Regions from separate parts of the Paenibacillus sp. 01T443 genome, predicted to be linked through region 2. Evidence: a T-box and tRNA genes for the amino acid it is inferred to sense, from the RefSeq annotation. Region 2 holds a T-box; the other holds one or more tRNA genes.
The links. A T-box is a leader RNA that pairs with one kind of tRNA and senses whether it is charged. The one in region 2 lies ahead of AC1DLI_RS26365 (valine--tRNA ligase), so its partner is inferred to be a tRNA-Val.
Positions count from the first base shown of each region.

Region 1: it has a tRNA-Val gene. The T-box ahead of AC1DLI_RS26365 (valine--tRNA ligase) is inferred to sense a tRNA for this amino acid. The anticodon was not compared.

Region 1 is NZ_JBFTPE010000008.1:320,988-325,183, forward strand. Features, by position in the region: gene AC1DLI_RS15325 (MBL fold metallo-hydrolase) at 1-310, shown strand, start outside; gene AC1DLI_RS15330 (DUF3892 domain-containing protein) at 402-653, opposite strand; gene AC1DLI_RS15335 (hypothetical protein) at 789-959, opposite strand; gene AC1DLI_RS15340 (DUF2524 domain-containing protein) at 1,117-1,305, shown strand; gene AC1DLI_RS15345 (YjfB family protein) at 1,430-1,603, shown strand; gene AC1DLI_RS15350 (aspartyl-phosphate phosphatase Spo0E family protein) at 1,844-2,002, shown strand; tRNA gene AC1DLI_RS15355 (tRNA-Val) at 2,129-2,201, shown strand; gene AC1DLI_RS15360 (helix-turn-helix transcriptional regulator) at 2,985-3,215, shown strand; gene AC1DLI_RS15365 (hypothetical protein) at 3,301-3,435, opposite strand; gene AC1DLI_RS15370 (DNA methyltransferase) at 3,656-4,030, opposite strand; gene AC1DLI_RS15375 (hypothetical protein) at 4,027-4,196, opposite strand, start outside.
Region 2 is NZ_JBFTPE010000018.1:30,775-43,623, forward strand. Features, by position in the region: gene speD (adenosylmethionine decarboxylase) at 1-55, shown strand, start outside; gene hemA (glutamyl-tRNA reductase) at 255-1,637, shown strand; gene ccsA (cytochrome c biogenesis protein CcsA) at 1,660-2,472, shown strand; gene AC1DLI_RS26330 (precorrin-2 dehydrogenase/sirohydrochlorin ferrochelatase family protein) at 2,510-3,154, shown strand; gene hemC (hydroxymethylbilane synthase) at 3,154-4,122, shown strand; gene cobA (uroporphyrinogen-III C-methyltransferase) at 4,128-5,696, shown strand; gene hemB (porphobilinogen synthase) at 5,700-6,698, shown strand; gene hemL (glutamate-1-semialdehyde 2,1-aminomutase) at 6,703-8,004, shown strand; gene AC1DLI_RS26355 (RluA family pseudouridine synthase) at 8,090-9,094, shown strand; gene AC1DLI_RS26360 (LysM peptidoglycan-binding domain-containing protein) at 9,184-10,497, shown strand; T-box leader at 10,618-10,861, shown strand; gene AC1DLI_RS26365 (valine--tRNA ligase) at 10,919-12,849, shown strand, end outside.

The DNA of each region.
Region 1 (4,196 bases), on a different contig from region 2:
CAAACATATCGTGAATAAACCTAGCTATTCTTTTTTGTTTAACCAAAGCTTCTTCTACACGGCTGATATGCGGTTCGATCCTGTGCTTCTTCAGCAGCTGGTTGATGAAGGCGTCATGACGATCTACCATGATTGTCAGCTTGAAGCGCCAGGCGTCGTCCATGCTTCCCTAGAAGAGCTGTTAAGCCTTCCTGAAGAGATACAAAGGAAAACATGGCTTATGCATTATGGCGACGCGATAGAGCAGTATAAAGGCCATACGGGAGCCATGCGAATAGTCGAACAGCATAAGACCTATGAAATCAAATAACCGCAAGAAAGGCGCCGCATGACTTGCATGCAGGCGCCTTTCTTTAATTGTAAATAAATTCTAATTTATTTTACCCCATTAATTAATCATTCTAAAAGGTAGGCAGCTGATCCAAATTGTTTGTCGGATCCCCGTCAGCGTCGCCGCGGATATAAAACTCGCCATCTCTGCCCTTAAAGGTGTTCACACCTGCAATATGCCCTGCTTGTACTTCTTGAAGTGCCGTAACATAATCAAGCACCCGGCCGCTGTTCGTTTTAAAAGCTGTAAGATCGCCGTCTCCATCCTTTTGCACAGCAACGATTTGCTCCCTCGTATCTTGTCCACTGTTCATGTCGCTCATGATTACTAGCCCCTCTCAGAATAGAAGATTGTACAGCCAACTTTTATCCTGCCCTTCTCGGCACCCTTTTTATGCATTAAAGCAAACAAAAAAATCCGACGAGCCCGCATCTATCGCGATCGCCGGATTTTCGTATTATTTTCTTTTAATTGCGTCAGCCGGAAGTCTCCTTCTCCATACGAACTGCTCATCATGCGATAAGGTATCCCGAATAGCGAATTTAGCCACAGAACCGATAACAATACCGATAATTCCAAACATCCCTAATAGCCAAATAGCTAAGTAGGCATACTGTGCAGCCAACACGAACCGCCTCCTGCGCGCTTTCTATAAAGGTATGCAGGAAAGTTTTCCTTTAGTATACGTTTCCAACATGCATACTCATTTGTAAAAAGCTCATACTAATCGACAGACATTGGATAACAATGCTAGCGTGAAACCATACATTAAGGGAGGCACAACCATGCTTGAAAATGTAGAGAGCAATTACAATTGTTCAAATGCTTCGACTGATTTACCCAACTTGCTTCAGGAACTGCAACAGCTGGAGCAAAACGCACACAGCGATCAAAGCGAGGAACAACTGCAGCAATTAAATCGAATCCGAAACCAAATTCATTTTATTCGCAATAAATGCGATATTCCGCAATGAGCCATAATTAAAGGCGGTCGTTTTGCGGAAATATATGAGCACAATTATTATGTGAAGACATATAAATGCTTATATATTAAATAAACCCCTCCCACTTGCCGATATATTAAGTAGGAGGTGAATGATGGATATAGCAGCAGCTTCCATGACGATGAGTCAGAACCGTTTAGCTCTAGCAGCCAGCATCCGTGTCATGTCTTTGAGCAAAGACATAGCTATGCAGCAAGGAAAAGACCTCGTTCAAATGTTGAAAAATGCTCAGCCGAATTTAGGCAATAACCTTGATATTCACGTATAAATTTTCCCCCGCGGGCAGGTATGCCTTAGGGGGTTCTTCCTCAACGCTTGTGATCCCAACTTTGCCGTTTTAAGCTTGAATTGTTTCATAATACAATTATAGGTGTAGATAATCGAATACGAAGGCTTCAAAGTTATGCATTGTTCAGAAAACTAACAAAAACCTAATTGCTTTTTGGAAAAATTCTAACAACCTTCGTTTATCCTTAATTTATACAAATGATAAGTTGGAGGGATTATGATGGAAAATAATTTTTACCAGCAGAAAATTGAAGAAATGAGAGCGGAAATGGTACGATTATTTGAAGCTTGTAATAACTTCACCGATCATGCTGTTATCAAAATCAGTCAGGAGCTTGACCATCTCCTTAACGAATATTCAGGCAGTCTGGCCAAATAGTCGAGGATAATAAGCAGCACTGCAATTAATCCTTATCTCGGCCCTCTCGACCATCATGCTAACTTTCAATAAAAAAGTGTTGACTTCGCATCTTCACCCTGCTATATTATTAATTGTCGCTAATATGATCTGGTAGCTCAGCTGGGAGAGCACTATCTTGACAGGGTAGGGGTCACAGGTTCGAACCCTGTTCAGATCATAATTTTCAGAACCCGCAATCCTTTGTACCATAAGGGATTGCGGGTTTTTCCTTTTCCTGTTTAACCTGTGTTTCCACAGTCCATTTTATAATTGGTGCGATTCACTTTGAAGAATTCAAAGAATAACTTTGTTGTTGCTATAGAACATCTCACCGAAAGCATCAGCTGTATCCTGCTGCATATGTGGTGAAATATGCGCGTATCTATCAAGCGTTTTCACGCTGGACCCTCCCATGCGTTCAGCAATCCTTTTGTTGTTTTCACGCATCTCCAACAGCATTACGACATGAGTGTGGTGTGTCTAAGATCATGAAACCTTATTTTTTCTAACGGTTCTTCATTGGGCTGTAATTTTTTATTAATATTATTAACTATGCGACTAAATGACCTAATAATGTTTCTGGGAGATACCGGGGTTCCGCTTTGGGTGCGAATTAATAAATTGTGATTTTCATAAATCTCCCCGGCTTTAAGCTTCTCCATTTTGTTACGTCTAATAACTTTCACTAGTTGTTTTAAAGTTACCTTGTCTATTCCGATTGATCGACGGCTTGACTTAGTTTTAGTCTTGAAATGCAATTTATTACCCTTGTGATTAAGAGTTCTAATAATGCCAAGTGAATTTGTTAATAAATTTAATTCGTTTTCATCATAACTATCTGATTAACGCGCTCTCTTTTATAGAGAGCTTTTTTTGTGCTTCAATATTCAAATGGTGTTCATTTTCAACTTAATTTAACCGATATTTATAGTTCAACATCTAAATGAAGGAGCATTAATCCATGAGCACAAAAATCGGTCTATTAATCAAGGATGCGAGAATCAAACATGGCTTAAGTCAACGTCAGCTGGCAAAGCTGATCGGGATTAGCCAATCGTACATTGGGAAAATCGAGATTGGTGAGAAAAACCCAGGATTATCAGTAATGCACAAACTAGAAGAGTTGTTTAATATTGATAACGGAGAGCTTTTTGCAGCGGCAAATTTTAGCTCTTATAATAATTTAGATTAATCCGGAGTGTTAGGAATGACCATTTTGAGGTTATTCTCGACATAGTCATTCATTTCGGGTTACATGCCGAAATGATATTCAATATTCAGTTCTGTACCGCCAACCATAAACGTCCTCCATCCATAACGCGAGTTATATTGACGCTTAGCTCCGGTTGATTCTCGAATAATTCACTCAATTCAGCTTCCATTTCTTCGTAAGTGTGAAATTCGTATTCCATGCCGTTATCCTCCCGATGTATTTCAGTATTCAAACAACAATCGTGAAGATCATGCTATAATCTCAAAAAGGGGTGATATCATTGGGTTTCTTAATCGTTGTCGTTATTTTTGCAGTGTTATTTGGTCTTTTCAAAAAGAAGAAGTGATTCAATATTCAACCAATGTTCAAACAATCAATTGCGTCAGAACGCTTTTAAGGCGATCATTGGCTATGGCGATTTACCGTTGCTCCTTCTCTATCTCAACGAAGTCCCTGTTGCATCCGGCTGCTGCCACAGCAGTTGTTCCGCTGCCGATGCAGTTGTCCAGAATCACATCCCCCTCGTTCGTGTACGTCCGAATGAGATATTCGAAGAGTGCTACAGGCTTCTGCGTCGGGTGGTACCGTTCTTTATCCCTCGGATAGTACAGAACGTCCACTGGATAACGGTCCGTTTGCCCTCCGCCTTCGGTACCGATGGACGTCTTCCCGTAGTTGCTGCCATCGCTTGAATGCTTTTTGTAGCGATTGACCGATTTATGACCGCTGGTCTTTTGCGGGTTGTACTTTGGTAGGCTTTTGTAGAAGACAAGCACGTTTTCATGGACCTTCAACGGCGATCTTTAATCAAGCGATTGTACTCTGACCAAAGCCTGTCCAGCGGAATAACGCTATCCCAAGAATTTTCTGTGGTACCGTATGGCAAATCACAAAGTATCATGTCGAACGATTTGGCAGACAGGCTCGGCATGATTTCTAAACAATCGCCGCAAAAAATCT
Region 2 (12,849 bases):
TATGGGCGAACTGCAAGTGGAAGAGCCACAAATGAAACAAACTGAGCTCGTATAAGAGCTTTAAAACTTATTACTCATAGCGAAATAACCATGGATTTCATCCATGGTTATTTCTTTGCATGAAAAGGGAATAATGAGTCTGTACTTTTCAAACATTATTCATAAATGAACATTATCTGAAGGACTACTTATGCTATAATAATCGATAACATCAATGGCTGATTAGCATAGGAGAAGGAGGCAGGTGACCGCGCATGCACATTATCGCAGTAGGACTGAATTATCGAACGGCTCCCGTAGAAGTGAGAGAACAATTTGCGTTCGCGGAAAGGGATTTGCCGGAGGCAGTGAAACAGCTCATTCAGACACAAAGCATAATGGAATGTGTCATAGTAGCGACCTGCAATCGTACGGAGCTTTATGCGGTAGTAGACAGGCACCATCTATGTGGGCATTACATTCGCAGCTTTATGGAAAAATGGTTTAAACTGCCGCGAGAGCATTTTACAAACCATTTATATATGTATGAGGATGAGAAGGCGATCGATCATTTATTCCGGGTTACAAGCGGACTTGATTCGATGGTCATTGGCGAAACGCAAATTTTGGGCCAAGTGAAAAACGCATTCCTGCTCGCGCAGCAGCAGAAGACCACTGGCACTGTTTTTAATATGCTTTTTAAACAAGCTGTTACATTGGCTAAGCGAGCTCATTCCGAAACGTCAATCGGCGAATCGGCGGTTTCCGTCAGCTATGCCGCAGTCGAGCTTGGCAAACGGATTTTTGGACAATTCAATAAAAAAACAGTTATGGTTATCGGCGCTGGCGAGACAGGCGAACTTACCGCTAAACATTTGTACGCGAACGGTGCGGACCGCGTTGTCGTCGTTAACCGGACATATGAGCGGGCGACTCAGCTCGCTGACAAGTTTAACGGTGTTGCTTGGTCTATGGAAGAAGCGGCCGAGCGGATGCATGAAGCGGATATTATCATCAGTTCAACGGGCTCGGATGGCTATGTGCTGTCGCGCCAACAAGTTGCGGCTGCCATGCAGCGCAGAAAAGCGAAGCCGCTCTTTATGATTGATATTGCGGTTCCACGCGATTTGGATCCGTCGATTGCTGCAGTCGAGAACGTCTTCCTATATGATATCGATGATTTGGAAGGCATAGTGGAGAGCAACTTGGAACATCGCCGCCAGGAGGCAGCCAAGATCGAAGCCATGATTGCGGAGGAAATGGAATTATTTGAGCAGTGGTACAAAACGTTAGGCGTTGTTCCGCTTATCCGGTCGCTGCAAACCAAAGCAGCCGGCATACATGCGGAAACGATGAATAGCTTGACGAATAAGCTGCCTGACCTCGGCGAGCATGAACTTAAGGTAATCCGCAAGCTTACGAAGAGTATCGTGAACCAAATGATGCAAGACCCGATTTTGCGTATCAAAGAAATGGCCGGTGAGAAACGAGCGGACGAAGCGATGGACATGTTCGTTAAGCTGTTTGCACTGGAGGATGAGCTTGCTAAAACGCGTCAAGCGGAGCTTGAAGCGGCAACAGATACTGTCGCTGCAGCAAAAAAGAAAAATGTTCAACCCCATGCAGCTGCGGCGGTATTAGCACCTATTACAAGATAGAGGGCTGCAAGGTGGAGGAGCTATGGTGACGCAAAACTTTTTATATGATGCGATACTTTATATCTACGCCCTGAGCCTGCTGTTTTACTTCTCCGACTTTATGAATGCAAGTCGGAAAGCGAAACGGATGGGTACAGGGCTGCTTATTTTTGTTTGGGTATTACAGACTGGTTATTTGGTTTCCCGCATCATCTCGCATTTACAAATGACCGCCGTATCGGCATTCGAATATTGGTTAGGATTTTCTTGGCTCTTAGTTACGATATCGTTAGTCATCAGCCGGTTTATCAAAATCGATTTCATCGTGTTTTTCGTTAATGTCGTCGGTTTTGCGGTGTTGGCACTGAATCTTTACAGCAATCCAGGCAACGGTCAATCGCTTGGGGTTTGGAAAACAACAAGAGAGCTGTTATACATTCATATCAGTCTTGTGCTATGCGCCTATGCAGCATTAACGATTGGAGCCCTATTCGCCGGCATGTACTTGTTTTTACATAATCAGTTAAAACGAAAGAGATGGACCAATTTTGTGCGCAGGCTGCCAAGCTTGGATTTGATTGAGCGCTATGGAGACAGGGCAGTGATTATTGGGGTTCCCTTGCTTGCCATGTCCCTTGCTATCGCAGTCACCTCATTACTCGTTGAAGGTAGGGCCTCACTTCTGCTGGACTGGAAGGTGCTCTCTTCCTTTGGAACCTTGATCGTATATATCATTTACGTGTATCAGAGAGCCATGCTGAAGCGGCCTGGACTCCAGCTCGCCCGGCTGTACATCTTTTCATTCAGCTTGCTGCTGTTGAATTTATTTTCTAATTATTTATCGTCATTCCATTAACGGAACAATCGAATAAAGCACGGGAGGCACAGCTCCGATGAATGGTTTTTACCCGGTGGTTATACAGCTTAGAGGCAGACGCTGCGTTGTCATCGGCGGCGGCGGCATTGCGGAGCGAAAGCTGCTTGGTCTGCTGGATGCCGGAGCAGATGATGTAACGGTCATTAGCCCGTTGTTAACTCCTAAGATGGCAGAATTAGCGGCCGCAGGGAAGATTAGCAGCTGCCGGAGAGAATACGTGGATGGCGACCTGAGCGGAGCATGGCTGGTTTTCGCGGCAACAAATGACAAACGCGTAAATGCAGTCATCGCTGCTGCTGCGGAGCGTCTTGGCATTTTGGTCAATACGGCGGATGAAGCAAGCAACGGCTCGTTTATTTCCCCCTCAACCTTGCGAAGAGGGGATTTGCTGCTTTCTGTTACAGCATCTGGGGCAAGCCCAGCGCTATCTCAGCGGATTAAGAAGGAGCTTGCAGCGCAATATGGTTTGGAATACGAAGAAATAACTGCCCAGCTCCGCCGCTTACGCGAAACGGTTTTGAGCAAAGAATTGGATGAGCAGCAGAGGCAGGCCGTACTGAAGCTTGCAGCCGAAGAAGCCATGCAGCACAAACGGTACAATAGGGACATCGAGGAGTGGCTGCAGAGCTTGCTTCATCGGATAGACAGGGGGCTTACATAATGGATAATAATCAAGGAAAACGCGTCATCGTTGTAGGGACGAGGCAAAGCGCGCTCGCATTGACGCAAACCGGGCAAGTGATAGACGAACTGAAACGGATTAGCGAAAAGCATGGCTTTGATTACACGTTTGAAGTGAAAAAGATCGTGACCAAGGGAGATCGTATTCTCGATGTTACATTGTCCAAGGTTGGCGGGAAAGGCTTGTTTGTAAAAGAAATCGAACAAGCGCTCGTGGATGGAGAGATCGATTTGGCGGTTCATAGCATGAAAGACATGCCTTACGAGCTGCCGGAGGGTTTAATGAACGGAGCGACTCCAAGGCGCGTTGATCCGAGAGACTGCCTCGTTACCCGCCAAGGTGGCGGGCTTGATGATTTGCCTCAAGGCGCGAGAGTGGGAACAAGCAGTCTTCGCCGCTCATGCCAGTTGAAAAACGCCAGGCCGGACCTGCAGTTGGAATCCATTCGCGGAAACATTGATTCGCGTATCCGAAAGCTGGAAACCGAAGGCTTCGACGCGGTTGTGCTTGCAACTGCAGGTCTAACGCGCATGGGTTGGCAGGATCGTATATCCGCGAATATACCCGTAGATATATGCTTGCCTGCTGTCGGTCAAGGTGCGCTTGGCATAGAATGCCGTGAGAATGACCAGCAGATTCGTGAGCTGCTTGCGTTATTGAATGACAAGGAAACCGAGCTTACCGTTCGGGCAGAACGAAGCTTTTTAGGCTCACTGAACGGCGGTTGCCAGGTTCCTATTGGTGCATATTGCATCATGGGCGATGAGGTTGAGGGCCAAAAAGGCATTCGCAATCTGACGATGACAGGAATGGTCGGCTCGCCTGACGGAGCAACGTTGCTGAAAGAAGTCATGCAGGGGACTGACCCTGAGCAGCTGGGCAAGGATGTTGCGGCGGCACTCGTAGCACGCGGTGCGGACCGCATTTTAGCTGAAATTGGGGGATGACAGACTTGGACAAGGGGAAGGTATACTTGGTTGGCGCTGGACCGGGAGATCCAAAGCTGATCACGGTGCGAGGCCTGCAATGCTTAGAGGAATGTGACGTCGTCGTATACGACCGTTTGGCAAGCCCGAGATTGCTTCGCTATGTGAAGCCGGGGACGGAGCGAATCTATGTAGGAAAGCTGCCAGACCGCCATACGATGAAGCAGGAGGAAATTAACCAGCTTCTCGTGGACTTAGCGCTGCAGGGCAAGATTGTCACGCGCCTGAAAGGCGGCGATCCGACGATATTCGGACGCGTTGGCGAAGAAGCTGAGCTGCTCTATGATAACGGAATCGAGTTTGAGATCATACCGGGCATAACCTCTGCGATTGCCGTTCCTGCATATGCAGGGATCCCGGTTACACACCGTGACTTTGCTTCATCCTTGTCCATTATTACGGGCCATGAGAGCCCGGATAAGCTTGACCGTTCCATTCATTGGGATAAAGTAACAAATGCAACGGGAACGCTTATTTTTCTAATGGGCGTTGCCAAAATAGGATATATTGCCGATCAGCTTATGAAGCATGGCAAACCGCCGCAAACGCCGGTAGCGCTTGTGCGCTGGGGTACCCGAGTGGAACAGCGTACCATTGTCGGGACGCTGGAAACGATCGAAGAGATCGTTAAAGCGGCTAATTTCCAACCTCCGGCCGTTATTGTCGTTGGTGAGGTTGTGCTTCAGCGTGAAAAGCTGAAATGGTATGAGAACAAGCCGTTGTTCGGTTTGCGCGTGCTTGTAACGAGGGCTAGAGCGCAGGCGAGCGAGCTTGCGGATCAGATCGAAACGCTAGGCGGAGAGCCGTGCGAGTTTCCCGTCATTGAGACGATCGAGCCGTCCGCTCCCGATGTGGTTGAAGCCCTTCGCGAGAAGCTTGAGCTTGCTGAGCAATATAACTGGCTTATGTTCACCAGTGTGAATGGCGTAGAGTATTTCTTTGGCTGGCTTCGTAAATTCCAGATCGATATCAGAAGATTTTTTGGCGCAAAAATTGCAGCGGTAGGCCCCAAGACAGCGGCAGCATTAGCCGCTCATGGTTTAATGGCCGAGGAGCTTCCGCTAAAATTCCATGCGGAAGGACTGCTTGAGCAGCTTCGGCCGCAGCTGAAGGCGGGAGAGCGAGTACTGCTGCCGCGAGGCGATCTTGCCCGCGAAGTCTTGCCGCGCGAGCTGAACGCCTTGGGCCTGCTTGCCACAGAAATAGATGTGTATGAAACCGTGCTTGCAGAACAGCAGGATGAGCTGGCGCTGGAATGGATACTCGAAAAGGCGATTCATATGATCACGTTTACGAGCTCTTCCACCGTAACAAATTTGCTTGAAGTGTTAAGACGCAAAGGGATTACGAATCCGGTGGAGTTTCTTGCGGGTATTCCGATTGCCAGCATGGGTCCCATAACGACAAAGACCGTAATCGCTGCTGGGCTAAAGGTAACCATCGAGCCGGAGGATTCAACATTGGACGGCCTCCTCCAGGCAATCGTTGATTATCAGCAAAAACAACTAGCAATAACGGTAAGGGAGGAATTATAAATGATGAGCTTTCCGACAGTAAGAAACCGCAGATTGCGCAAAACCTCCGCTCTTCGGAACCTGGTAAGGGAAACGGCGCTGAGCGTGAATGATTTTATTTATCCGATTTTCGTAACCCACGGTCAAAATATAAAAGACGAAATTCCGTCAATGCCTGGCGTTTATCATCTTTCGATGGATCTTTTGGAGCAAGAGATCCGCGAGGTTGTGGCAGCGGGTATCCAATCCGTACTGCTCTTCGGCCTTCCGGAGCATAAGGATGCGCTGGGTACCTCGGCATATGCTTCGAATGGCATCGTTCAACAGGCCATTCGTGCTGTAAAAGAATGGGCGCCGGGGCTTGTGGTCGTTGCGGACACCTGCTTATGTCAATTTACCGATCACGGCCATTGCGGCATCGTTCATTTGCATGAAGAATCAGGTATAGCTGAAGTAGATAACGACTCTTCCTTGGATTTGCTGGTACAGACCGCAGTGTCGCAAGCAGAAGCCGGCGCTGATATTATCGCGCCTTCGAATATGATGGACGGCTTCGTGCTCGCAATTCGTCAAGGGCTTGATGATGCAGGCTTCAGCGATGTTCCGATCATGTCGTATTCGGTGAAATTCGCTTCGGCCTACTATGGCCCTTTCCGGGATGCAGCCCATTCCGCGCCGCAATTCGGCGACCGCAAAACATATCAGATGGATCCGGCTAATGTGCGCGAGGCGCTGCGGGAAGCGGAGACAGACATTGCGGAGGGCGCTGACATGCTGATGGTAAAGCCTGCACTGGCCTATTTGGATATTTTGAGACTGTTGAAGGATAAATATAATTTGCCGGTTGTCGCTTATAATGTAAGCGCTGAGTACTCGATGGTAAAAGCAGCATCCGCTAATGGCTGGATCGACGAGAAATCGATCGTATTAGAAACCCTGTTAGGCATGAAACGCGCTGGCGCCGATCTCATCATCACGTATCATGCGAAGGATGCGGCACGCTGGTTAAAGGGAGAGGTGTAGGCAGATGAAAGATCATTCGAATCTTAGAAATGACGCACGCTCAGTTGCTGCATTCGCAAGAGCGAAGAAGGTTATACCTGGCGGTGTGAACAGCCCCGTTAGAGCTTTCAAATCGGTTGGTTTGAACCCTGTTTATATGGAACGAGGACAAGGGAGCCGCATTTATGATATCGATGGCAACAGCTATATTGATTACGTAGCTTCATGGGGACCGCTCATCATGGGTCATGCCCATCCGGAGGTCGTGGAAGCCATTAAACGGACGGCCGAAAAAGGGACAAGCTTTGGCGCCCCTACCGAGCTGGAAACGTTGATGGCTGAGCTCGTTTGCGAGCGTGTTCCTTCGGTGGATATTGTCCGCATGGTAAACTCGGGTACGGAAGCAACCATGAGTGCGTTAAGACTCGCGCGCGGATACACGAAGCGCAGCAAGATTTTGAAATTTGAAGGCTCGTACCACGGTCATGCGGACAGCTTGTTGATCAAAGCAGGCTCAGGTGTTGCAACGCTTGGCCTGCCTGACAGCCCGGGTGTACCTGAGCACGTAGCTTCGCATACGATTACGGTGCCTTACAACGATATCGAATCGGTAAAGCTCGCTTTCGAGAAGTTTGGCGAAGAGATTGCATGCGTTATCGTTGAGCCGGTTGCCGGTAATATGGGCGTCGTTCCGCCATTGCCCGGTTTTCTGCAGGGACTTCGGGACGTAACGGCGAAGTACGGCACTGTTCTTATTTTTGACGAGGTAATGACTGGCTTCCGTGTAGGCTACAGCTGTGCGCAAGGACTTTATGACATCCAGCCGGATCTTACCTGCTTCGGCAAGGTAATCGGCGGTGGCTTGCCTGTTGGCGCTTATGGCGGAAAGCGTGAGCTGATGGAGCTGATTGCGCCTAGCGGTCCTATCTATCAAGCGGGTACTTTATCCGGTAATCCGCTTGCGATGGCTGCAGGCTATGCGACGCTTAGTCTGCTTACACCTCAGCTTTATGAGCAATTGGAACGTCAAGCGGTGAGACTGCAGCTTGGCTTTGAAGCGAATGCGCGCAAGCATGGCATTCCGAACACGATCAATCGCGTGGGCTCGATGGTATGTCCGTTCTTCACCGATTCGACCGTCATAAACTTTGAATCCGCGAAAACCTCCGATCTCGAGCGATTTAAGGCTTACTTTGCATCGATGCTTGATTTGGGAGTTAGCGTGGCTCCTTCCCAGTTCGAGGGCATGTTCGTCTCTGGGGTTCATACGGATGAAGACATTGATGCTACGATCGAAGCGCATGATATCGCATTTAGCCGCTTGTAAGGCCAAGCGCAGCATAGGGTAGAGGATTGAGGCTCGTAAGAAAGCAGAAATCCGCTGCAGTAATTACAATTGGGAGGAAAATGACATGCTTGATGGTCATATGAAGAGGAACGGGCAATGGCTGGAGCTAGACAGGACAGCTATGGCAGCCATTACCGCCTCTCCAACCATTGATCCCCATTCGGAAAAGGATCCGGCAGCTCTGCCGGAGCTTGCGCAGCCGCGGGCTGGCAGCCATCCGCATCTTGTGCGGCAGTGGCTGCTGGCCCGTTCCTATTTTCCGCAGAAGTGGATTAATCGGTTATTTTCGATCGGAGGCATTCAGTGGAACGGGGAAGTGCTTCAATTGCTGGCATTCCCGCCGGTTGATCCGCGCAGCGATGCTGCATACCGAAATATTCGGCCGCATGCGCACGAGGGAATGCCTGCGGTACTTTATGAAGATGATTTCTGCATCGTGCTCGACAAGCCTGCCGGGATGGCCGTACACGGAACAGCTCCGGGACAAAGCGGCACCTTGGATGAAGCGGCAGCTAGACATCTTCTAAGTAAGGGAGATCCGCTTAATGTGCGTCACATCCATAGGCTTGATGATGATACTTCCGGCCCTGTTTTATATGCCAAAAATGATCTGGCCCAGTGGAAGCTTGACGAGGCGATGAGGTCAAAGGCAATTGATCGGCATTATATCGCTGTGGTGCAAGGGCAGCTGTCCAAGCCGAGCGGTACGATTGATGCGCCGATTGGAAAGGACCGTCATCATCGCGCAAGACGGCGGGTTTCCGAGAATGGGGATCAAGCGATCAGTCATTATGAGGTGCTTGCCTCAAATACCCAAATGTCGCTCATACGGGTAAAGCTGGAGACAGGCCGAACGCATCAAATCCGGGTTCATCTCAGCTATATCGGCCATCCGCTGATCGGGGACGGCTTATACGGTGGCGATACAAGGCTGCTGAGCCATCAAGCGCTACATGGGGAGAAGCTGGTATTTCCGCATCCTTGGACGGATTTGCTTAAGGAAGTTTCTTCGCCTTGGCCGGAGTGGCTGACTGAGCTTTCAGAAAAGATACATCATCGTTCAAAATGATAGTCATGCTCCTGCCCAACCTACCATATAGATAAGTAGTGAATGTAATGTTAGACCAAGCATTCAGTATGAGAGGGGAGGACTGAGGCGTGTCGGATCAAACGAACGGATTACGCTTTGACGTGTATGAGCGCGTCCATTTGCCCGATGATGTTGCGGCAATTGACGAGCTGGAGGAAATTGAGCTTGTTCCCCGTATTCAGGTGATCGATCAGGGGGATCATGCCGTGCTTAGAGGGCAGCTTCTTTTGAGCGGGGTATATAGGAGTCAAAATGATTCCGAAAACTCGTTGACGCTGGAGCATTGGATTCCCGTCGAAATTACGCTTCCGATGAACCGAATATCACGACTGGACGATATTTCGATTGAAATTGATAATTTTGACGTCGATTTATTGTCCGCGCGCACCTTAAACATTACGGGCGTTTTATCTCTGCGCGGGATTTCTGCCCAGCCGGTTCAAGAGCATGAGGAAATCTGGCGCGAAGAGCCATTCACTGTCGTGCATCAGCGGGAAGCATTTGACKAACGCGCAGCGGAGTTTTTTAACAACCAGAATGCCGCTAACGAACAGCCGTACATACTACCGGAAGAGCAACAATTTGCTGCGCAAGAAGAGGTTCCATACCTGCAGCAGCCGGAATTGTCGGATGAGTCGGAGGCAACCGTTACGATCTCTTCTATAGCTTCCGAGTCAGGCTGGTCATCATCCCAGTTGTTCGCGACTCCGGGTCAACAGACAGAAGAAGAAGAAGAGGCTGAACTGGCTGACGAGCGGGAAATCACGTTAGCCTCTCAGCAAACCAGCAGCGAGGGATGGCTTGCAACGTCCTCAACGTTTGCGAATGCCGCTCCGAACGTCGAGCAGAACGAATCCGAGTTTATCAGCTCGCAGCCAGCGTTTGATCAGGAGCGGGAAGAGCAGGAGTTGGAGCCGGAGCCGGAAGCAAACGAGCCGCCTCCTTCGCCTTTTGCAGAAGCATTGCCGCCTCAAAGGATTGAACCTGAACCGGAGAAACAGGAGGTGCGGATTGCTCTTACAGGCAAGCAGCCTCAGGACGGAACGGGTTCGCCAGCCGATATCGGTATTCTCACGCTGCTGCAGACGAGCAGGCGGGAGCAAGCGGTTCGCGAGGCTGCCGAGCAAGTGATCGCTCAGCAGCGGGCAGATGAACAAGCAAGGGTGCAAGCATCAGGAGACGAGATTGAATGGAAAAACTTATTTCTTGGCAAACGCTCTGAGGATACGGAATTTCGAAAAATCAGAATGTGTATCGTGCAGCGGGATGAGACGCTCGACGTCATCGCCTCTAGATACAGCTTAAATCCGAGAKAAATTCTAATTTATAACCGTTTGGATGATTCCGGCGTGTCGGAAGGACAGCTGCTTTACATTCCATAACGGTCAGGAAGGTCGGAAATGCCCTTATTGCTCAAAAAGTTGAGCAATAGGGGCATTTCTTGCGTTAGTTTGGTTGACTCAGCCGTATAACAAAGGTATGATTAAAGGTATATATGCGTTATAACGACGTTGAAGGGGAATAGTATGCAGCAAAGCCTTCAGAGAGTGGAACCGTTACGCTGAGAGGTTCCGCAGGAAGTGACTGCTACGAGTCGCCCCAGAGTTGCCTGAGCCAAGTATGAGCAACCTGTGCTCTACCGAAGTCAGGCCGGCCGCAGCCGTTATCTGTTTGAGTGTCATGCGGATCTTGTTGTTCGCGTGGAACAAAGGTGGTACCACGGAAGCTAAACCTTTCGTCCTTTATGATAAGGGCGGTAGGTTTTTTTTGTTTTTGTAGATCGATTTATGGAGGATGGAACGAATGTCAGAAAATCAAACGACAACTGCAATGCCGACAACTTATGATCCGAAGGCAGCTGAGCAGAAATGGTACGATTACTGGATGCAGGGAAAATTTTTCGAGGCAGGCAAACGTCCGGATGCAGAAACCTACACGATTGTCATACCGCCGCCTAACGTTACCGGAATGCTGCATATCGGTCATGCGTTAGATTTTACACTGCAGGATATTTTGATCAGAACGAAGCGGATGCAGGGGTATGATGCGCTTTGGCTGCCGGGTACAGACCATGCGGGGATAGCGACTCAGACAAGAGTGGAGCAAAAGCTGCGAGAGCAAGGGATCTCTCGTTATGATCTAGGTCGTGAAGCATTCCTAGAGAAGGTGTGGGAATGGAAGGATGAGTACGCGAATACGATTCGTGACCAATGGGCGAAAATGGGCCTTTCCCTGGATTATTCAAGAGAGCGGTTTACACTAGACGAAGGCCTTTCGAAGTCTGTTCGCGAGGTGTTTGTTCGTCTTTATGAGAAAGGTCTTATTTATCGCGGCAAAAAAATCATAAACTGGGATCCTGCCGCACGCACGGCGCTATCCGATATCGAGGTTGAGCATAAAGAGATTAACGGCCATTTGTATCATCTCAACTATCCGCTCAAAGACGGATCAGGCTTTATCACCGTAGCAACGACACGGCCGGAGACGATGCTGGGAGACTCAGCGGTAGCCGTTCATCCCGAGGATGACCGCTATAAGCATTTGATTGGTCAAATGATCGTGCTTCCGGTTGTTGGGCGTGAGATCCCGATTATTGCCGATGAGTATGTAGATAAAGAATTTGGTTCAGGCGCTGTGAAAATAACGCCGGCGCATGACCCGAATGATTTTGAGGTTGGCGAGCGCCACAGCCTGCCGCAAATCATTGTCATGGACGAGACGGGCACGATGAATGCAGAAGCAGGACCGTATCAAGGCCTTGACCGCGCGGACTGCCGCAAGCAGCTCGTTAAAGATTTGCAGGAGCAAGGCGTATGCATCCAAATCGAAGATCATGTGCATCAGGTTGGACACAGCGAGCGCAGCGGCGCGGTAGTTGAGCCGTATCTTTCCACGCAATGGTTCGTAGCCATGAAGCCGCTGGCTGAAGCAGCGATTGCTGCCCAGAAGGCTGGTAAAGGCGTTAACTTCGTACCGGAGAGATTCGAGAAAATCTATTTGCACTGGATCGAAAACGTACGCGACTGGTGTATTTCCAGACAGCTGTGGTGGGGCCACCGGATTCCGGCTTGGTACGATGAAGCGACCGGCGAGATGCATGTATCCCGCGAGGACATGGCGGGAGAACACCTTAGCCAGGACAATGACGTGCTTGATACGTGGTTCAGCTCCGCGCTGTGGCCGTTCTCCACACTAGGCTGGCCGGAACAAACGGAGGATCTCAAGCGTTTTTATCCAACGGATGTGCTTGTAACGGGCTATGATATCATCTATTTCTGGGTGGCTCGGATGATCTTTACCGCGCTTGAGTTTACGGATCAGTCGCCGTTCAAGGATGTGCTGATTCACGGTCTCGTTCGCGACTCTGAAGGCCAGAAGATGTCGAAGTCGAAGGGCAATGGCGTTGATCCGCTTGAGGTTATTGAGAAATACGGCGCGGATGCGATGCGCTATATGATTTCTACAAGCAGCACACCGGGACAGGATTTGCGTTTCCGCTGGGAGAAGGTTGAGCAAGCGCGCAACTTTGCGAACAAGATATGGAATGCCTCACGCTTTGCGCTGATGAATCTAGAAGGCGTTGAAGCTGAGGATATTGATATTACGGTTAACCTTGGCACAGCAGATCGTTGGATTTTGCATCGCTTGAATGAAACCGTTCGTGATGTGACCCGTCTAATTGAGAGCTATGAATTTGGTGAAACCGGACGGATTTTGTATAACTTCATATGGGA